DNA from 2 places in the Enterococcus sp. DIV0756 genome. Region 2 is predicted to be linked to the other one. Evidence: predicted binding sites of a transcription regulator. Region 2 holds the regulator's gene; the other holds the start of a gene.
What was found. The regulator CtsR, encoded in region 2, represses protease genes until heat stress. The targets are predictions, from matches to a motif close to TTGGTCAAAAAAGGTCAAANA.
Positions count from the first base shown of each region.

Region 1 (11,069 bases), 1.5 Mb from region 2:
AACGAAAGCGTCTAATCCGTTCTTTTCAAAAGCGTTAACAATTTCTTTAGCCGTAGTTTCTTCATGGACCTTTGGATTTGAGGGATTGTCAAACTGTGCTGGGACAAAACCATGTTTTTCTTCAGCTAATTCTTTAGCCTTTGCGATTGCTCCCTTCATCCCATCAGCACCAGGGGTAAGAACTAAATTCGCACCATAAGCTTGCATTAGCTTGCGGCGTTCTACACTCATTGTTTCAGGCATGACTAACATCACAGGATAACCTTTTGCCGCTCCTACCATTGCTAGACCAATTCCAGTATTCCCTGATGTAGGTTCAATGATCATCATTCCGGGCTTTAATGCACCTTTTTTTTCGGCATCTTCAATCATTCTTAAAGCAATTCGATCTTTAACACTGCCACCAGGATTAAAAGACTCTACCTTTACATAAACTTGTGCCATCTCATCGGTTGTCATGTTTTTAAGCTTTACAATTGGTGTTTCACCAATTGTGTCCAAAATAGATTGATAAATTTTTGTCATCTGTCCTCGCTCCATTTCTTACCTTATGTAAGTTATCTTAACGAATAATTAGGGAAGATGCGAGAAATTCGACTTTAATTTTTGTATAATATCATTTTTTTTAAAGAGGAATCTCTAGCTCAGCCTAATTTTTGAAGCCATCAAAACATCCATTACCAAGTCATTGAAACATGAGCCGTATGAAAAATAAAGGACTATTAAAAAGATGGAACAAATTGCCCCATCTCAAAAATGTTAAATGACGATTGTATCTCCAGGCATGATTGTTGAATCAGTATTCCAACCGTTATCTGCCAATAGTTGATCGACACTAATATTAAATTTTTCTGCAATTCCCCAGATTGAATCTCCTGATTGAACCGTATAAGATTGACCGCTAGCTGAAGTAGCTGTTTGCTGAGTACTTTGAGCCGCTGAGGCATTTTGTGTCTGACTTGAAGTCTCAACAGCCGTTCCTGCTCCAGGTGTATCAAAACGAGTCAAATTATAGCTTTGAATTAAAGAGATTAATTTTCCGGCATAACCAGGATCAGTAGCGTAGCGACCCGTTAAGTACACTGCCGCATCTTGGTAGCTATTTGTATGACTTTTTCGTGCACCTGCATAGTAAGAACCAGTTAGAAGACTAGCATGAGCTTGAAATGACTCGGCATAACTGTTGTAAACAGCAAATGGTTCATTCATCGTTACCCATTGTCCATTCAAGTATTCTTGGGTACTCATTGAAACTGATGGGCCGCCGCTGTATTCTTTAACACCAAATAAATTGTAATAAGGTGCCGCTGATAGCTGCGATGTACCAAATCCAGTTTCAACTAAAGCTTGCGCAACCATAATAGAGGCATAAAGATCATTTGAAGCAGATACTTGCATTGCAGAAGCACCTAATTGTTCAATAAACGCAGATTGGTTCTGTGTCTGTCCCATTTCAGCTGCATGTGCCTTTATATTGTGTGTAGTCAGAACAGCAGGTGAAAGAATCATCGCTGTACCTAGAATAGGAACTGTTCTTTTCACCGTTTTCATTCGTTTTTCCCTTTGTTGAGTTTGCATATATTTATATTTTTCGGTACGGGTTTTAAATTGGTTCATTATATACCTCCAAGAAACCTTTCCAAGCTCTTCATTTTTAATTACTTTAAAAGTATAATGCAAGAACAAATAACAAACAATTTAAACACCGTAAATTCACTAATTTGTCATTATATCGTAACATCCGTAACGAAAAAGTTGTTATGTTTCCGTTTTTCTACACTTGATTTTTTTATTTTAGCAGAATAAATACTAACAGTAGAAAAAAGAATGAAACGGCACGATCAATTACATGCTGTTTCATTCTTAATTTCTAATTTTATTTTGATTACAAAATTATTTTATTCGTCCAATGGTTGATTCTGAAATGCCAATTGATCATCAAATAATTCGATGGAAACTTTGGTTTTCGGCATTACCCGACCAGCAATAATTTCTTTTGCCAGCGGCGTTTCCACTTCTCGTGTAATGAAACGTTTCAAGGGACGAGCACCATATTGTGGTTCATAAGCTTTTTCTGCGATCCAACTTTTCGCATCCTCAGTGATATCCAGTTGAATCTCCTGTTCTTCCAAACGATGAGATAAATGCTGCACGATTTTCTCAACAATGCCTTTCACATCTTCTAAGCTTAATGGTGTGAATAGAATTGTATCATCGATTCGATTCAAAAATTCTGGTTTGAAATGTCCGCGCAACATGCTTAATACCTGTTCTTTAGTAGTTTCAGGAATTTTACCTTCAGCGGTTACACCATCCAACAATACTTGAGAGCCAATATTGCTAGTCATAATCAATACGGTGTTCTTAAAATCAACTAAACGACCTTTAGAATCCGTCAATCGTCCGTCATCTAGAACTTGTAATAAAATATTAAACACATCTGGATGAGCTTTTTCGATTTCATCTAACAAAATGATCGTGTAAGGATTTCTCCGAACTGCTTCGGTCAATTGACCGCCCTCTTCATAACCAACATAACCTGGAGGTGCCCCTACTAACCGTGACACAGAATGTTTCTCCATATATTCGCTCATGTCGATTCGTACCATATGATCCTCTGAATCAAATAGATTTTCAGCTAAAGCTTTTGCAAGTTCCGTTTTTCCCACACCAGTTGGTCCTAAGAATAGGAATGAGCCCAATGGACGATTTGGATCTTGTAGCCCCGCACGTGAACGTAATACAGCATCGCTCACGGCATCAATGGCCTCATCTTGACCAATTACTCGTTTGTGCAAGGTGCTATTCAAACTTAATAGCTTTTCACGTTCACCTTCGACCAATTTGGTTACAGGAATTCCTGTTAATCGTCCAACCACTTGCGCAATTTCATTTTCTGTAACTGATTCTTGCACCATCTTGATGTCATTCTTTTTATTTTTTTCTTCTAATTCAGCTAACTCTTTTTCCAAATTAGGAATCGTACCATGCCGTAATACAGCTGCTCGCTCTAAATCATAATTGTTCTCTGCATCTTCAAGTTCATGTTTTGCTTGATCAATTTCCGCCCGTTTGTTTGATACCACATTGACTTCTTCTTTTTCCGTTTCCCATTGCAATTTCATTGCATTCGTTTCTTCGCGAAGATCAGCCAGTTCTTCTTGCAAGTTTTCTAAACGTTTCTTACTAGCATCGTCGCTTTCTTTCTTCAGAGCAGCCTCTTCGATTTCCAGTTGCATTAATCGGCGAGTGACCTGATCAAGCTCTGTCGGCATCGAATTCATTTCTACGCGAATGCTGGCACTGGCCTCATCGACTAAATCAATGGCCTTGTCTGGCAAAAAGCGATCTGTGATATAGCGATCCGATAGTGTTGCTGCAGCAACTAAGGCATTATCATGAATATTTACACCATGATGAATTTCAAAGCGTTCTTTTAATCCACGTAATATACTGATCGTATCTTCAACTGTTGGTTCCTTCACCAATACTTTTTGGAAACGGCGCTCTAACGCCTTATCTTTTTCCATATATTGACGGTATTCATCCAGTGTTGTAGCACCAATCAAATGCAACTCACCACGAGCTAACATCGGTTTTAAGATATTCCCAGCGTCCATACTACCTTCAGTTTTTCCAGCCCCAACGATATTATGGATTTCATCAATAAACAGTAAGATTCGACCATCCGATTTTTTTACTTCCTTTAAAACCGCTTTAAGTCGTTCTTCAAACTCCCCGCGGAATTTGGCTCCAGCAATTAATGAGCCCATATCCAAAGAAAAAACCGTTTTGTCTTTTAAATTTTCTGGTACATCTTTTCGAACAATACGTTGGGCCAATCCCTCAACAATAGCTGTTTTACCTACACCAGGTTCTCCAATCAACACAGGATTATTTTTGGTTTTTCGCGAAAGTATTCGGATAACATCACGAATTTCTTCATCACGTCCAATGATTGGGTCTTGTTTGCCATTTTTAACCTGTTGAACTAAGTCAACGCCATATTTTTCTAGTGCTTTATACGTTTCTTCTTGATTTTGTGAGGTCACTCGATCCCCTCCTCGCATTTCTTCTATATTTTTTTGTACTTCGCGTTCATTTAGACCTTGCTGATTCAAATATTTCGTCAAGGAATAATTTTTCAATTTCATCAAGGCTAGAATGACAATTTCTGTTGATAAGAAATCATCTTGAAATTTTTCACGTAACTGATCAGCTTCATTTAATAAATTAAAAAGATTCTGACTGATATTTTGACCATATTGAACATTGCCACCACTGACAGTTGGATATTCATCCAATACTTTGTCAACTTCACGTTCAAATTGTTCCACATCAATCCCAGCGTCCGTATAAAAATTGCGACCAAAGTGATTAGTCTGTAGAAAGATTTTCCAAACATGAGCGATGTCAATTTCCTGATGATGTCTTGTCACCGCAATTTGCTGAGCTTCAGCAATTGCTTCTTGTAAGGTTGTCGTCATTTTTTCGATATTCATAAGCATACCTCCGACATAATTATTCATTTACATTAATAGTATATAACTATGGTCAGTAAAGGTCAAACATTTTACCTTTTAAAATCAAAGTTTATTATTATGAAGAAAAACAAAATAATGCTACAATTCTCTCATTAATAGAAAGAGAGTGATTCAATGATTTCACGCGTGATTGGATTTGAAAAAGGGTTTGCGCTCTCAAGCGGAAACCATTTTGAAACTTACGAAGTCATGCTTCCTAAACTAAATAAAACGGATCTTGTCGTTAAAAATATGGCGACCTCTATTAACCCAGTTGATACAAAATTAAGACAGACTGGTAAAGGAACGCCACAACCACACGTTTTAGGCTTTGACAGTGTGGGGGTTGTTACTCAATTAGGGAGTGCAGTAAAGCATCTTGAAATCGGCGACCGTGTCCTTTTTGCCGGTACCACTAAAAGATTCGGTAGCTATAGCGAACATCAAGTCGTTGATTCCCGCATCGTCGCAAAGTTACCTAATGGAATTTCAACGGATGAAGCCGCTGCCATGCCCTTAACCTTCATCACCGCTTATGAGATGTTATTTGAAAAAATGGATTTGGTTCCTAATGAAAATCAAAACAATGGGACAATTTTGATAATCAACGGTGCCGGAGGTGTTGGTTCTATTGCGACTCAACTAGCTAAATGGGCAGGATTAACAGTCATCACGACAGCTTCTCGCAAAGAAAGTAAAGATTGGTCAGAAAAAATGGGCGCTGATCATATCATTGACCATCATAAGGATTTGACCAAACAACTTAAAAAAATCGGCTATCAATCACTGCCTTACATTTTGATTCTTCATTCCACTGATCGTTATTTTGAAGAGATGAGTGATTTGTTGGAACCCTTTGGTCACTTGGGTTCGATCGTTGAATCAAGCAAAGACTTAAATCTAGCAAAATTAAAGAATAAATCTGGCAGTTTTGACTGGGAATACATGTTTGCTAAAACAGACTTTGATCATAATACTGCTTCACAAGGTGCCATTTTAGCATTACTAGTTCAGCTACTGCAGGAGAAAAAGATTCAAAGCACTTTGACCAAGATAATCCCTGGATTTACACCTGAGGTCTTTTATCAGGCACATCAATTCGTAGAAGAAAGTACTATGATTGGTAAACTTGTGGTTCATTACTAAAATAAAAAGAAGTTAACGCTCATTAGTCGTTAACTTCTTTTTTAGCTTCTTTGATTTCATGATTGATTTGTCGCTGCTTGTTGAATAGTACATAAATCATCCCAATCAGAAACGGCAGCAAATATGTCGCGTATCTGTACAATAACAATGAAGACACCGCATCTACCCTGCCAACAACGTTTCGGAAAAGTAAAACATAAACAAACTCAAAGCCACCGATTCCGCCTGGAGCCGGCAACACACCGCCGATAATCACCGTAAAACTGATGAAAGCCACTGTTAGCCAAAGATCAATAGTAGGATAATCCTGAACCAAAATGAAATATGGTAATGAATACCAAACAACCAGCTTTGCCATATTTGAGAAAAACACGCGAATAACAGAACGACGATCACGAATAAACGTTTTGATCGCTCCCCGTAAAGAATAAACTTGATTATTTACCTGGTCGACGACATCCCGTAATTTTTTACGTTTAAACAAACGATTGCAGATGATTACTAATAGCACCTGAGCGTTAATATTTAAACTCAAAATCAGCAAGCCAGAAATAATCACCAAGGTTACCAAAATCCCTGCCAACACCAAAAAGATCCCGTTTGAAATATGTTCTTGAATCGCATCGCTTTTTACGATTAAAAAAACCAATGCCCAAACCATTAAAGCGACTTTATACGTGACCATTCTTAAAGCACTCGTCCCTGTCCCTTCAGAATACCTCAGATCTTTTTTGTGATAGTAAATAACCTCAGATACGATTGATCCTGTACCAAATGTGATGACACGATAGAAAGTTGCATATGCTGATGCAAAGAAACCATCTCGAATGGTAAATTCTGGGTTAAATTCACCCGCGATATTTTTAATCGTGTACCCTTCAATTACTTGACTAATTAAACCAAGTCCTGTCACACCTAAAAGGACCGGCAAAGAAGTTCTGCCTAATTCAGTAAAAATATCACTTAGCGAATCGCGAATAACAAAAACAATAATACCGATCATAACCACAAACACTAAGATATTTAGAATCAATTTACGATTAATTGATAAATTCATTTATTTGCCTCATTTTTTCTTTATTGCTATAGACTAACACATACGAATGAGCAAAAAAAGAAAAAGCTTCAAGTTTCCTCAAAGCTTTTTCAGAAAAAAATTATTTAGCGTTATTTTCAATGATCTTCACAATTACATCAACAGCTTTTTCCATCGTTTGTAATGAGACAAATTCAAAACGTCCATGCATGTTTTCTGCACCCGCAAAAATATTAGGTGTAGGAATACCCATGAATGAGATCTTAGAACCATCTGTTCCTCCGCGAATTGGTTCAATAACTGGTTTTACATCTACCTCTTCCATCGCGCCTTTAGCTAGATCAATGACACTCATATCCTTTTCAATGATTTCGCCCATGTTGTAATATTGATCATACATGTTAATTTCAACCCGCTCTTGATCGAACTGGCTGTTCATTTTCGTTTGAAGATCCGTAATCATTTGCTTACGTTCCTCAAATTTATCACGATCATGATCGCGAATAATGTAAGTCATTTTCGCTTCTTCCACATTACCATTTAAAGCTAATAAGTGGAAAAATCCTTCGCGTCCATCCGTTTTTTCTGGTCGATCGCCTTCTGGTAATTGATTGTGGAAATCAATCGCCATTTGCAAAGCATTGATCATTGTATTTTTAGCCGTTCCAGGATGAACATTTTTACCATGCATTGTAATTTCAGCTTGCGCCGCGCTAAATGTTTCATATTGCAATTCACCAATTGGTCCGCCATCCATTGTATAAGCAAAATCTGTGTTGAATTGTTTTACATCGAATTTATCTGCACCAATACCGATTTCTTCATCAGGACCAAAGCCGACACGTACTTCTCCGTGTTTGATTTCAGGATGAGCAATTAAATACTCCATCGCTGTCATAATTTCAGCAATTCCTGATTTGTCATCAGAACCAAGTAACGTTGAACCATCTGTTGTGATCAATGTTTGACCAGCATAATTTTTTAAGTTAGGAAAATCCTTTACATTCAATGTATATTTTCCATCAGCGTCTAGTTTAATTGTAGATTCACCATCATAATTCTCAACGATTTGAGGATTAACTCCATCAGCGTTGAAATCTGCTGTATCCATATGAGAGATAAAACCGATAGTCCGCGCCTCTTTGTCAAGGTTGCTTGGCAAAGTAGCAATCACATAACCGTTATTTTCATTGTAGGTAATATCCTGCATGCCAATTTCTTTTAATTCCTTCATCAGCTCATGGGCAAAAGACACCTGTGTTTGAGTTGTTGGTGTTGTGGTGCTTGTCGCATCAGAACGAGTTTCTGTCTTAACATAGTTTAAAAAACGCGGTAATAAATTTTCGTACATCTTACTCTCTCCTTTAATGCTATTTATTTAAATGAAAAAGGGTTTGTGGAGGTCTCAGAAACAAAGAAATCAACCTTCCAATCCTCTTCATTTTTCCATTGATTAAATAAGTCCACCATTTTTTCTTTACATAGGGACTCAATGTAGTGTCCTGGATCAATTACCAACATTCCTGTCTCTTGCATGTCATGGGCGGTATGGTAGTAAACATCTCCAGTAATATAGACATCTGCTTTCGCTGCTAAAGCATCCCGGTAAAATTTTTCTCCGCTTCCTCCGCATATTGCTACTCGCTTGATTGTTTTCTTTACTTTATGTGGGTAAATAACGCGTAAACCTTCCAAATGGAAAGTTTCTTTCACTTTCGCTATAAAATCCTCCGTAGAAACAGCTTCCTTCAACTCTCCAACTCGACCGATTCCATAATTTTCAGCTAGATTATCCAACTGATAAATATCGTAAGCCGGTTCTTCATACGGATGAGCCTTCAGCATAGCTGACACAACTTGCGTTTGTTTCGTCTCAGGAAAAATCACTTCGATTTTGCTTTCTTGAACTTGCTCCGGAACATTTGCCGAACCAATAGTTGGATTCGCTTGATCATTTGGTGTAAATCGACCAGTACCGTTTACAGTAAATGAAGTTGAGTGATAATCTCCTTGCTGTCCCGCGCCAGCTTTTGCCAAAGCCTCACGCATTTTTTTAGCATCCGTTTGCGGAACATAAACCGCCAGCTTTTTCATCTTAATCGTATGAGTAGGAATCAAATATTCTGTATCATAAACATCTAATGCTTCACAAAACCAATCATTCAAGCCATTATCAATAATGTCCATATTGGTATGTGCTGCATAAACCGCTATGTCATGTTTGATTAAATCAGCATACATCTTAGTTTGGACATCATCTGTCGTTAAACGAGAGACCGGACGAAAAATCGGTGGATGCTTCACAACCAGAAGGTCAATCTTCTTTTCAATCGCTTCTGCAACAACAGCAGGGCGAACATCCAAGCTCATCATGATTCGATTGACTTCTTTGTTTAAGGTGCCAATATGCAAACCCACCGGATCGCCATCTTCGGCCAACCATTCGGGACAATATTGATCAAAACGCTGGATAAACTCACTTCCCTGCATCTGCAAGTACCTCCTTAATCCATTCAATTTCCTGCATAACTTCACGAATTTTTTCCGCAACATCCTGGTCACTCTGATGTAAACTGTTTAAGATCTTTTCCTGCTTGTTTAACTTGTGCTGCCATTTTCCGACAAAAACAGGGGCTTTTGTTTTCAATAAAACAGGTCCAAAGAAAATTTCTTTATCCGTGTAGGTAGGCTGATTCGACTTCTTATCCGCAACGATGATTTCATAAACCTTATTGTTCTCTTCTATAATAGATTCATTCGTAATTGTATATCCTTCACTTATCAACCATTGACGTAATTGTCGTTCACCGACATTCGGCTGTAAAATCAACCGTTCCTCTCCGGATAGACGTTGTTTTTCTTTTCCTCGTTGTAGGATATCACGAATCAAGACACCGCCCATCCCGCAAATTGTAATAGCAGAAACCTGATCACTCAACGATACCGCTTCAAGTCCATCGGCTAAGCGAACATCAATTTTATTCTCTAATCCATACTTTGCTACCTGTTTTTGGGCAGATTTATACGGACCAACTACAACTTCTCCCGCAATGCCGTAAGAAATTTTCCTTTGCAGCATCAAAGCAACGGGCAGATAAGCATGGTCTGAACCTATATCTGCTAAACGAGCATCTTGTGGCACAAACTCTGCTGCTTTTTGTAAACGAATTGATAAATCTTTAGCATTCATTTTTTCACATCCTAAAAGTAATTATAACACTCCTTAAAAAAAGCGCCCCTGAAAAAGTGCTAAATGATAGCGCTTTTTAATAGGACGTTTTCCTTTTTCTAAGAATTTTTTCTTTTTTAACCGTTTCTACGATTTTCTCCAGTTACTGTTATTTCTTTACTTAAGTAACGGACTCGCTCCATTATTCGTTTCGCTTTTAGTACATCCTCATTTCCATTTTTTGTAAGCGAAAGGTAGGATTCCAAATCATCCATATTAGTATTTGAAGAGAAAAATGTCGGAAGTTGTTCTTGCATTCGGTGTTGTAAAATCACTCCTAACACTTCATCACGAATCCACTCGCTCATTGATTCAGCTCCAATATCATCAATCATTAGTATCTGTGCTTTCTTAACTGAATTTAATTTAGGACCCACTTGATCATTAGAAATAGCTTGCTTCATTTCACCAGCAAACGTTGGAAAATGAACAAGTGTAGTTTCAAAACCTCTTAAAGCAAGCTCGTGAGCAGCAGCTCCTAAGAGATATGTTTTACCTACACCAAAGGTTCCGACTAAATATAATGCTTTGTGAAAATCTTTAGGTCTTTGAGTATATTCTTTTATGAACTTCATTATAGCATCGATGGCATCATTTTTTCCTTCAGTCCAATCAACAGTACTTATTGAAGCATTACGTATATCTTTTGGCATATTCAGTGCATTAATTCTGCTTCGTATTTCGACATCCCGCTTCATACGAAGTAATTCATCTGTTGGAACATATATAACATCTACGAAATGAAAATTCAGACTTAATTGCGGCTCATAGCCTGGTGCAATCATTGTAGGATCTGATGCTAAATACTTTTTCTTTTCTTGTACAAATTCATACAATTTTGCAAATGATTTTTCAATATCCTCTTGGGATAGCTTATCTTTATGTTTTTCAATAAATTGACGAACATCCGGATGATCCAAAATTTCTTCCATCATTTGGCGGTAGCGTCCATCGACGCCTCGGCTCATAATTATACGATTCAATTCTTTACCAACATCTTCCATTAATCATCACCATCCCTTCTCATGAACTCTGCCATTCTGCGTTTTACTTCCGCTTCCTTTTCTGCACTTACTTTTTTTGGTTTTGGAGGATTTTTTATATATTCAGGTAAATCCCTTCTCAAACCAGTATT
Region 1 covers NZ_JBIOLF010000001.1:1,849,657-1,860,725, forward strand. The annotation lists gene cysK (cysteine synthase A) at 1-525, opposite strand, end outside; gene IGI44_RS08980 (glucosaminidase domain-containing protein) at 760-1,617, opposite strand; gene clpB (ATP-dependent chaperone ClpB) at 1,899-4,502, opposite strand; gene IGI44_RS08990 (zinc-binding alcohol dehydrogenase family protein) at 4,659-5,669, shown strand; gene IGI44_RS08995 (lysylphosphatidylglycerol synthase transmembrane domain-containing protein) at 5,692-6,726, opposite strand; gene pepT (peptidase T) at 6,827-8,056, opposite strand; gene IGI44_RS09005 (Nif3-like dinuclear metal center hexameric protein) at 8,080-9,201, opposite strand; gene IGI44_RS09010 (tRNA (adenine(22)-N(1))-methyltransferase) at 9,182-9,895, opposite strand; gene dnaI (primosomal protein DnaI) at 10,012-10,938, opposite strand; gene IGI44_RS09020 (DnaD domain protein) at 10,938-11,069, opposite strand, start outside.
Region 1: clpB (ATP-dependent chaperone ClpB) is a predicted target of CtsR. The motif match lies at 4,551-4,571, and genes of this name have one in related genera.

Region 2 (11,069 bases):
AAATCCTGTATCCATTCCTCGACCCACAGGATGATATTTTTGAATTTCTTGTTGGGCGTTAAGCATCAACGCATCATTCCAAGAATTCGTTTCTATGTCTGTTTTAGCCTCCGCAAAAATTTTAGCAATTTCCACGAAATTTGCTCCCGGCGTGAATAAACCGTCTAATTTCCACGTTTGATATCCCGCCTGATTAAGCTCCGGCAATTCTTTGATCAGATTTAAATCATTGTCAGCAAAAATATGTGTGCCATGCTGATCTTCGTAAATCGAATAATGTGTCTCAGCCTTTTTCGGTTCTGAAATGAACAACCCTCGTTCTTTAGATGTACTTTCCGTTTGATTTGTATAATTGAAATAATTATCTAATAACGGACGTTTTGATTGATGAATACAAGTAGCCCCATAAACTAACACCTCTACTGGAACATCGACATGTTGACTTAAATGCTGCATCTCTTCAAAAGGAACTTCACGAGCCAAAATTGCACCAACTGCCCCTTTTTTCTGCCAAAAATTAATTTGGCGTGCATTGGTTACTAATGTTTCCGCATCATAAATATAGGGTAAATCATATTGCTGTAATAGATAAATGACCCCTGTATCACCAACAACTACGTGATCTGGTTTAACCTCTGACAAAAAAGCTAAGTATTCTGGTATTTTCTTCATCTTGTCAGGATGCATGATACCATTTACAGCAACATTCACTTTTTTCCCACTAGCATGTGCCAAATCGATCAAAGCTTTTTGTTCTTCTCGAGAAAAAGAGTGAGGCAATCGTAACCCAAAATCTTCTTCTCCTATGTATAATGTATCCACTCCGGCAATTAATAATTCTTCAGCCTGCGCCATTGATTCTGCCGTCGCAATTAGTTCGATCATGGTATTCCTCCTTTTAGACTTTCTCATACTATCACAGCTATCAAAAGTTTCCAACTGATGATACAAAAAGAGAACGACGTTTATACGTCGTTCTCAGAAGGATTAAACCTTTTCTGGTATTTTTTCTTCTTTCGGATTCTTCACAGTTAAAGTAATCTTGCCTTTACTAGCCCCAATTGTTACTGCGTCACCCAATTGAATTTGGCCTGATAGTAAAGCTTCGGCAAGTCGGTCCTCAATTTCCTTTTGCAAAGCCCGACGAATTGGTCGTGCACCATATTCTGGATCAAATCCAACTTTTCCAATCACATCATAAGCAGCTGAAGTAATTTTTACTTTGATCTCATGTTCCTTCATACGATCCAAGACAGCGCGACTCATAATTTTTACGATCTCATGAATCTGCTCTTGATCCAATGATTTGAATACTACTGTTTCATCAATACGATTCAAAAATTCCGGACGGAAAGCCTTTTTCAGTTCTTCTAAAATTCGTTTTTCCATCATCGCATGATCTTTGCTAATATCTTTTACATTGAAACCGACATTTTTCTCTTCACGAATCTCCGTTGCACCAATATTGGAAGTCATAATCAAAATCGTATTTCGGAAATCAACTTTGCGACCTTTCGAATCTGTTAAATGACCATCATCCAACACTTGCAACAAAATATTGAAAACATCTGGATGGGCTTTTTCCACTTCATCTAACAAAATAACTGAATAAGGTTTTTGACGAATTTTTTCCGTCAATTGTCCGCCTTCTTCATATCCGACATATCCTGGAGGTGATCCAATTAAACGGCTGGTACTGTATTTTTCCATGTACTCAGACATATCCACTCGAATCAAGGCTTCTTCACTACCAAACATAGCTTCGGCCAAAGCCTTCGCCAATTCGGTCTTCCCAACACCAGTTGGTCCCAAAAACATAAAGGAGCCTATTGGACGATTAGGATCTTTTAAGCCACTGCGTGCTCGACGAATTGCCCGGGAAATAGCTTTGACAGCTTCTTCTTGACCCACAACTCGTTTATGCAGAACTTTTTCTAAATCCAATAAACGTTGACTTTCTTTTTTCTCTAATTGTTGTAACGGGACACCTGTCCATTGAGACACAACTGCAGCAACATCCTCATCAGTAACTTGATCAAGATAGCCATTCTCTAGCTTAGCAGCTTTAATTTTTGCTTGTTCCAACATTTCTGATAATTGTTTTTCTCGTAATCTTAAGCGAGCAGCTGATTCAAAATCTTGATTCTGGATCGCTTTTTCTTTCTCCATCACTAAATCTTGAATTTCTTCTTCTAACTCTGTAAGCTCAGACACTTCATCAGTCGAATCTAAACGAACTTTCGCAGAAGACTCGTCCATCAAATCAATTGCTTTATCCGGTAATTGACGAGAATTAATATATCGAACAGACAGAGATACCGCAGCGTGTAATGCGTCATCAGTAATTTCTACTCCATGATGCTCCTCGTAACGAGGTCGCAATCCCTTCAAAATTTCTTCTGCTTCCTCCGGCGTCGGTTCTTCTACTTGAACTCGAGCAAAACGACGTTCTAATGCAGAATCTTTTTCAATATATTTCTGGTATTCATCTAAAGTTGTTGCACCAATAGTTTGCAATTCACCACGAGCCAATGCTGGTTTTAAAATATTTGAAGCGTCAATCGCACCTTCAGCACCACCAGCGCCAATCAAAGTATGCAATTCATCAATAAATAGAATAATCTGTCCGTCATGATATATTTCATCAATCACTTTTTTCAAACGATCTTCAAATTCACCCCGATATTTCGTGCCTGCCACTAAGGCACCCATATCTAGCATCATCAATCGTTTGCCACGCATATCTTCAGGTACATCACCAGAAATGATCCGTTGAGCCAACCCTTCAACAATCGCTGTTTTACCAACTCCAGGTTCTCCAACTAATACTGGGTTATTTTTTGTGCGTCGGCTCAAAATCTGAACCACTCGACGAACTTCACTATCCCGACCGACTACTGGATCTAACCGTTTTTCTCGTGCTAATTTTGTTAAGTCACGAGCTAAACCATCTAGAGTTGGTGTTCCCTGCGAGTTACTTTGAGCTGGCTTTGCGGGCGCTTTACGACGACTTCCAGCTCCTTGATTGCCATTTGAAGATTCATTTACGCCCATCTTTTTCAATAGAAGCTGGCGCATTTTGGGCAAACTCAATCCTAAATTTACTAAGATATGAGATGCTAGAATTTCATCGTCTCTCAATAAGCCTAATAAAATATGTTCAGTGCCAACTAATTTTGCATTGAAGCGTTTTGCCTCGTCATCAGCAAAAATTAAAATTTGTTTTGCTCTAGGAGAATAGGGTAGATAGCCACCTTCAGGATAAGACTTTACTGACCCGTAACCAGTCATGTGCTCGATTTCTTCACGAACATCATTTTCATTTGAATTCATTTGACGCAAGGTTTTCCCTGCAATTCCTTGTTGCTCAATCACTAAAGCCAACAATAGATGCTCCGAACCAACCGAGCGATGTTTAAAATATTTAGCTTCTTGTTGTGCAATTGCCAACACGGCCTTTGCGCGTTCTGTATACAGCTGATCCATATCCCTCACTCCTTCTTTTCATAACTTAAACGTTCCAAAAATCCATGAAGAATTCTTGCCCGTAGTCTATTTTCAATTTGACTGATACCAAGAACATTCTTCGATACTGCGCTCAACATCAAATTACCTTCATTTTCTGTAATAATTTCTTCTTCAAATAATTTCTGAATGATTCCAAACGCGTTTGCTTCAGAAATTTCACTTCCAAAAGAGTCCATCAGTTGTTCCAAAAAATAATGCTGATCAGAAATCTTAACTTTACTAATTCGGATATAACCGCCGCCGCCCCTTTTACTTTCAACTAGATACCCACGTTGAAAAGTAAAACGTGTATTGATTACATAATTTATCTGAGAGGGTACACAATTAAATAATTGTGCCATCTCTGCTCTGCGGATTTCAATAATTTCACTATTCTCCAAAATATCTTTCAAGTAAGATTCGATCAAATCAGAGGTATTTCTGCTCATAATATCGCCTCCTATTGACTATTCCTGACCATAATTATATCGAATTTAGGGCATGAAATAAAGAAGAACGCCTTTCTTTAAATAAGGATAAAAAAAAAGAAGGTTTTCACCTTCTTTTTAATCGGGAAGACAGGATTCGAACCTGCGACCCCTTGGTCCCAAACCAAGTGCTCTACCAAGCTGAGCTACTTCCCGATAAATAAAAAAAACTACGCGCCCAAGAGGAGTCGAACCCCTAACCTTTTGATCCGTAGTCAAACACTCTATCCAGTTGAGCTATGGGCGCATGTTTATATTATGCCGAGGACCGGAATCGAACCGGTACGGTGATCACTCACCGCAGGATTTTAAGTCCTGTGCGTCTGCCAGTTCCGCCACCCCGGCGTTTTTTCCTGGTCTTTAGGAAAGCGGAAAACGGGGTTCGAACCCGCGACCCCCACCTTGGCAAGGTGGTGCTCTACCACTGAGCTATTTCCGCACGATGCCGGCTAAAGGACTTGAACCCTCGACCCTCTGATTACAAATCAGATGCTCTACCAACTGAGCTAAGCCGGCAACTACAAAAAAATAAAATGCGGGTGAAGGGACTTGAACCCCCACGCCGTAAGGCGCTAGATCCTAAATCTAGTGCGTCTGCCAATTCCGCCACACCCGCATATACTTATGAGCCGTACTGGGCTCGAACCAGTGACCCTCTGATTAAAAGTCAGATGCTCTACCAACTGAGCTAACGGCTCAAATGGAGGTTAACGGGATCGAACCGCTGACCCTCTGCTTGTAAGGCAGATGCTCTCCCAGCTGAGCTAAACCTCCATGAGTTCGCGTGGCGACGTCCTAATCTCACAAGGGGCAACCCCTCACTACAATCGGCGCTAAGAAGCTTAACTTCTGTGTTCGACATGGGAACAGGTGTATCCTTCTCGCTATCGCCACCACACTATGTTTTTTTGAGTAAACGTCGTTCACTCAAAACTGGATCAGAAACAGTTAAACAACCGTGAATCAATTTTATTGGTTAAGTCCTCGATCGATTAGTATCAGTCCGCTCCGTACATCACTGCACTTCCACTCCTGACCTATCTACCTGATCATCTCTCAGGGATCTTACTTTCTTAAAGAAATGGGAAATCTCATCTTGAGGTGGGCTTCACACTTAGATGCTTTCAGCGTTTATCCCTTCCCTACATAGCTACCCAGCGATGCCTCTGGCGAGACAACTGGTACACCAGCGGTAAGTCCATCCCGGTCCTCTCGTACTAAGGACAGATCCTCTCAAATTTCCAACGCCCGCGACGGATAGGGACCGAACTGTCTCACGACGTTCTGAACCCAGCTCGCGTGCCGCTTTAATGGGCGAACAGCCCAACCCTTGGGACCGACTACAGCCCCAGGATGCGACGAGCCGACATCGAGGTGCCAAACCTCCCCGTCGATGTGGACTCTTGGGGGAGATAAGCCTGTTATCCCCAGGGTAGCTTTTATCCGTTGAGCGATGGCCCTTCCATGCGGAACCACCGGATCACTAAGCCCGACTTTCGTCCCTGCTCGACTTGTAGGTCTCGCAGTCAAGCTCCCTTGTGCCTTTACACTCTGCGAATGATTTCCAACCATTCTGAGGGAACCTTTGGGCGCCTCCGTTACCTTTTAGGAGGCGACCGCCCCAGTCAAACTGCCCATCTGACACTGTCTCCCACCACGATTAGTGGTGCGGGTTAGAGTGGTCATAACACAAGGGTAGTATCCCACCAGCGCCTCTGTCGAAACTAGCGTCCCGACTTCTACGGCTCCTACCTATCCTGTACATGTGGTACAAACACTCAATATCAAACTGCAGTAAAGCTCCATGGGGTCTTTCCGTCCTGTCGCGGGTAACCTGCATCTTCACAGGTACTAAAATTTCACCGAGTCTCTCGTTGAGACAGTGCCCAAATCGTTACGCCTTTCGTGCGGGTCGGAACTTACCCGACAAGGAATTTCGCTACCTTAGGACCGTTATAGTTACGGCCGCCGTTTACTGGGGCTTCAATTCGTACCTTCGCTTACGCTAAGCACTCCTCTTAACCTTCCAGCACCGGGCAGGCGTCAGCCCCTATACGTCATCTTTCGATTTTGCAGAGACCTGTGTTTTTGATAAACAGTCGCTTGGGCCTATTCACTGCGGCTGATCGTTAGATCAGCACCCCTTCTCCCGAAGTTACGGGGTCATTTTGCCGAGTTCCTTAACGAGAGTTCTCTCGCTCACCTTAGGATTCTCTCCTCGACTACCTGTGTCGGTTTGCGGTACGGGCCATTGTTTTCTCACTAGAAGCTTTTCTCGGCAGTGTGACATCAGGAACTTCGGTACTATTATTTCCCTCCCCATCACAACTTGTCCTTAGAGACGTAAGCATTTGACTCACATCAAGACTTGTTGCTTGGACAGACATTTCCAATCGTCTGATTCCTTAGCCTCCTGCGTCCCTCCATTGCTCAAACAAAAACAACGGGTACAGGAATATCAACCTGTTATCCATCGCCTACGCCTTTCGGCCTCGGCTTAGGTCCCGACTAACCCTGGGCGGACGAGCCTTCCCCAGGAAACCTTAGTCATTCGGTGGACAGGATTCTCACCTGTCTTTCGCTACTCATACCGGCATTCTCACTTCTAAGCGCTCCAGCAGTCCTCACGATCTACCTTCAACGCCCTTAGAACGCTCTCCTACCAACACACCATTGGTGTGTTCCACAGCTTCGGTAAACTATTTAGCCCCGGTACATTTTCGGCGCAGGGTCACTCGACTAGTGAGCTATTACGCACTCTTTAAATGGTGGCTGCTTCTAAGCCAACATCCTAGTTGTCTGTGCAACCCCACATCCTTTTCCACTTAATAGTTATTTGGGGACCTTAGCTGGTGGTCTGGGCTGTTTCCCTTTCGACTATGGATCTTATCACTCACAGTCTGACTCCCAGAGATGAATGGATGGCATTCGGAGTTTATCTGAATTCGGTAACCCGAGATGGGCCCCTAGTCCAAACAGTGCTCTACCTCCATCATTCTTACTCTGAGGCTAGCCCTAAAGCTATTTCGGAGAGAACCAGCTATCTCCAAGTTCGTTTGGAATTTCTCCGCTACCCACACCTCATCCCCGCACTTTTCAACGTACGTGGGTTCGGTCCTCCAGTGCGTTTTACCGCACCTTCAACCTGGACATGGGTAGATCACATGGTTTCGGGTCTACGACCACTTACTCATTCGCCCTATTCAGACTCGCTTTCGCTGCGGCTCCGTCTTTTCAACTTAACCTCGCAAGTAATCGTAACTCGCCGGTTCATTCTACAAAAGGCACGCTATCACCCATTAACGGGCTCTAACTTGTTGTAGGCACACGGTTTCAGGATCTATTTCACTCCCCTTCCGGGGTGCTTTTCACCTTTCCCTCACGGTACTGGTTCACTATCGGTCACTAGGGAGTATTTAGCCTTGGGAGATGGTCCTCCCGGATTCCGACGGAATTCCTCGTGTTCCGCCGTACTCAGGATCCTCCTAGGTGCCAGTCAAATTTTGTCTACGGGGCTTTTACCCTTTCTAGCAGACCTTTCCAGGTCCTTCGACTATCTCACTGGACTACCATATCGGAGTCCTACAACCCCAAGAGGCAAGCCTCTTGGTTTGGGCTTTTCCCGTTTCGCTCGCCGCTACTCAGGGAATCGATTTTTCTTTCTCTTCCTGCAGGTACTTAGATGTTTCAGTTCTCTGCGTCTACCTCTAATCAGCTATGTATTCACTGAAAAGTAACATCCTATAAAAGATGCTGGGTTTCCCCATTCGGAAATCTCCGGATCAAAGCTTACTTACAGCTCCCCGAAGCATATCGGTGTTAGTCCCGTCCTTCATCGGCTCCTAGTGCCAAGGCATCCACCGTGCGCCCTTATTCACTTAACCTTATCTTGACTTTCGTCAAGGGTCTTACTAATTTCCATGAGCGATCATGTTCCTTAGTAATAAATAAGCAATTGAACTTATTAAAAAACTCATTCAACGCGGTGTTCTCGGTTTGTTTAAATTATTGTTTCTGTATCCAGTTTTCAATGAACGATTGATGACCAACGTCATCAATGGAGCCTAGCGGGATCGAACCGCTGACCTCCTGCGTGCAAAGCAGGCGCTCTCCCAGCTGAGCTAAGGCCCCAAGTATTTATTTGAGAGTAGACCTCTCAAAACTGAACGAATAAAAGCAAGCCTGTGTAGTTTCCGTAACGTTCATCTCAGATGAACTGATTCCTTAGAAAGGAGGTGATCCAGCCGCACCTTCCGATACGGCTACCTTGTTACGACTTCACCCCAATCATCTATCCCACCTTAGGCGGCTGGCTCCAAAAGGTTACCTCACCGACTTCGGGTGTTACAAACTCTCGTGGTGTGACGGGCGGTGTGTACAAGGCCCGGGAACGTATTCACCGCGGCGTGCTGATCCGCGATTACTAGCGATTCCGGCTTCATGTAGGCGAGTTGCAGCCTACAATCCGAACTGAGAGAAGCTTTAAGAGATTAGCTTAGCCTCGCGACTTCGCGACTCGTTGTACTTCCCATTGTAGCACGTGTGTAGCCCAGGTCATAAGGGGCATGATGATTTGACGTCATCCCCACCTTCCTCCGGTTTGTCACCGGCAGTCTCGCTAGAGTGCCCAACTAAATGATGGCAACTAACAATAAGGGTTGCGCTCGTTGCGGGACTTAACCCAACATCTCACGACACGAGCTGACGACAACCATGCACCACCTGTCACTTTGCCCCCGAAGGGGAAGCTCTATCTCTAGAGTGGTCAAAGGATGTCAAGACCTGGTAAGGTTCTTCGCGTTGCTTCGAATTAAACCACATGCTCCACCGCTTGTGCGGGCCCCCGTCAATTCCTTTGAGTTTCAACCTTGCGGTCGTACTCCCCAGGCGGAGTGCTTAATGCGTTAGCTGCAGCACTGAAGGGCGGAAACCCTCCAACACTTAGCACTCATCGTTTACGGCGTGGACTACCAGGGTATCTAATCCTGTTTGCTCCCCACGCTTTCGAGCCTCAGCGTCAGTTACAGACCAGAGAGCCGCCTTCGCCACTGGTGTTCCTCCATATATCTACGCATTTCACCGCTACACATGGAATTCCACTCTCCTCTTCTGCACTCAAGTTTCCCAGTTTCCAATGACCCTCCCCGGTTGAGCCGGGGGCTTTCACATCAGACTTAAGAAACCGCCTGCGCTCGCTTTACGCCCAATAAATCCGGACAACGCTTGCCACCTACGTATTACCGCGGCTGCTGGCACGTAGTTAGCCGTGGCTTTCTGGTTAGATACCGTCAAGGGATGAACATTTTACTCTCATCCTTGTTCTTCTCTAACAACAGAGTTTTACGATCCGAAAACCTTCTTCACTCACGCGGCGTTGCTCGGTCAGACTTTCGTCCATTGCCGAAGATTCCCTACTGCTGCCTCCCGTAGGAGTTTGGGCCGTGTCTCAGTCCCAATGTGGCCGATCACCCTCTCAGGTCGGCTATGCATCGTTGCCTTGGTGAGCCGTTACCTCACCAACTAGCTAATGCACCGCGGGTCCATCCATCAGTGACGCAAAAGCGCCTTTCAAACCGAAACCATGCGGTTTCGATTGTTATACGGTATTAGCACCTGTTTCCAAGTGTTATCCCCTTCTGATGGGCAGGTTACCCACGTGTTACTCACCCGTTCGCCACTCCTTTTCTTTCGGTGGAGCAAGCTCCGGTGAAAGAAAAAGCGTTCGACTTGCATGTATTAGGCACGCCGCCAGCGTTCGTCCTGAGCCAGGATCAAACTCTCATAAAAAGTGTTTGAAACAGCCTTACGACTGTTAAGCTCAATTGTAATAATTGACTTGCTAGCATATTGCTTGCTATGTTGTTTGCTTCTATAATAGAAGCGCCCTACACATTTGGTTTGTTTTATTCGTTCAGTTTTCAAAGGTCTACATTGTTTGTCGCTTTGTTTCAGCAACTTTTATATCTTAACAGGTTGCCAAGCGAATGTCAACAACTTTTTTAAGTTTTTTTTCGAACAAGTTATCATCATCACTTTATGCGACTTTGATAGAATAACTGAAAACCAGTTATCTGTCAACAGCAATTTAGGTGTTCCGAAATATTTTTTTCTGTTTCAGAACATAAAATAATATAGCAGTTTTAAAGGGTTGGGTCAACGAAAAAATGAATTTTTTATTTACTTTTTTTAAATCCGATGAATAAATATAAATATCATTTTTTTGTTCGCTTTTTATCCGTTTAAAATAAATTTTCAACTCTATTTAAAAATGAATTTTCGTCATTTTATTTTTGATTTTTCCTTAACTCATAATGCTGACTTTCGCCTTCCTTTGATTTCTTTGGTAAAATGGGGGTGTAATTATTTTTAGACGGACGGAGGAACACTTAATGAAAGTATTAGTCGCAGATGATGATAAAGAAATTGTTGAGCTACTTAGCATTTATTTGCATAACGAAGGATATGAAGTAGTAAAAGCTTATGATGGAAAAGAAGCACTCAGCAAACTTCGAACTACTAATGATATTGATTTACTACTATTGGATATTATGATGCCTGTTATGGACGGTATGCAAGTAGTAAAGGAATTGAGAAAGGAATCGCAAATTCCAATCATAATGTTAACAGCAAAAACAACCGATATGGATAAAATTAAAGGATTGGTTGCTGGTGCCGATGATTATGTTACAAAACCGTTCAATCCTTTGGAAGTAATGGCACGTGTCAAATCTCTATTACGTCGGACTAAAATGCACGTTGCAGAGGATCAACCAGATATTCTTGAAATTCAATCTTTGATCATCAACAAAGACTCACATGAGGTAAAAACAGTTGATGGAAAAGAAATTCAATTAACAGCATTGGAATTTGGTATCCTTTATTTACTAGCCAGCCATCCAAATCGTGTTTTCAGTGCTGATGAAATTTTTGAGCGGGTTTGGAAACAAGAAAGTATCGTCTCAGCAAAAACGGTCATGGTTCATGTCAGCCACCTACGCGACAAGATCGAAGAAGCAACTGATGGCGAAAAAGTGATCCAAACCGTTTGGGGTGTGGGTTATAAAATAGATGCAA
Region 2 covers NZ_JBIOLF010000001.1:3,360,929-3,371,997, forward strand. The annotation lists gene IGI44_RS16190 (peptidase U32 family protein) at 1-885, opposite strand, end outside; gene IGI44_RS16195 (ATP-dependent Clp protease ATP-binding subunit) at 988-3,486, opposite strand; gene IGI44_RS16200 (CtsR family transcriptional regulator) at 3,492-3,959, opposite strand; tRNA gene IGI44_RS16205 (tRNA-Pro) at 4,078-4,151, opposite strand; tRNA gene IGI44_RS16210 (tRNA-Arg) at 4,169-4,242, opposite strand; tRNA gene IGI44_RS16215 (tRNA-Leu) at 4,255-4,340, opposite strand; tRNA gene IGI44_RS16220 (tRNA-Gly) at 4,363-4,434, opposite strand; tRNA gene IGI44_RS16225 (tRNA-Thr) at 4,439-4,511, opposite strand; tRNA gene IGI44_RS16230 (tRNA-Leu) at 4,530-4,611, opposite strand; tRNA gene IGI44_RS16235 (tRNA-Lys) at 4,621-4,693, opposite strand; tRNA gene IGI44_RS16240 (tRNA-Val) at 4,697-4,769, opposite strand; rRNA gene rrf (5S ribosomal RNA) at 4,778-4,893, opposite strand; rRNA gene IGI44_RS16250 (23S ribosomal RNA) at 4,968-7,879, opposite strand; tRNA gene IGI44_RS16255 (tRNA-Ala) at 8,054-8,126, opposite strand; rRNA gene IGI44_RS16260 (16S ribosomal RNA) at 8,224-9,782, opposite strand; gene IGI44_RS16265 (response regulator transcription factor) at 10,385-11,069, shown strand, end outside; gene IGI44_RS16270 (sensor histidine kinase) at 11,064-11,069, shown strand, end outside.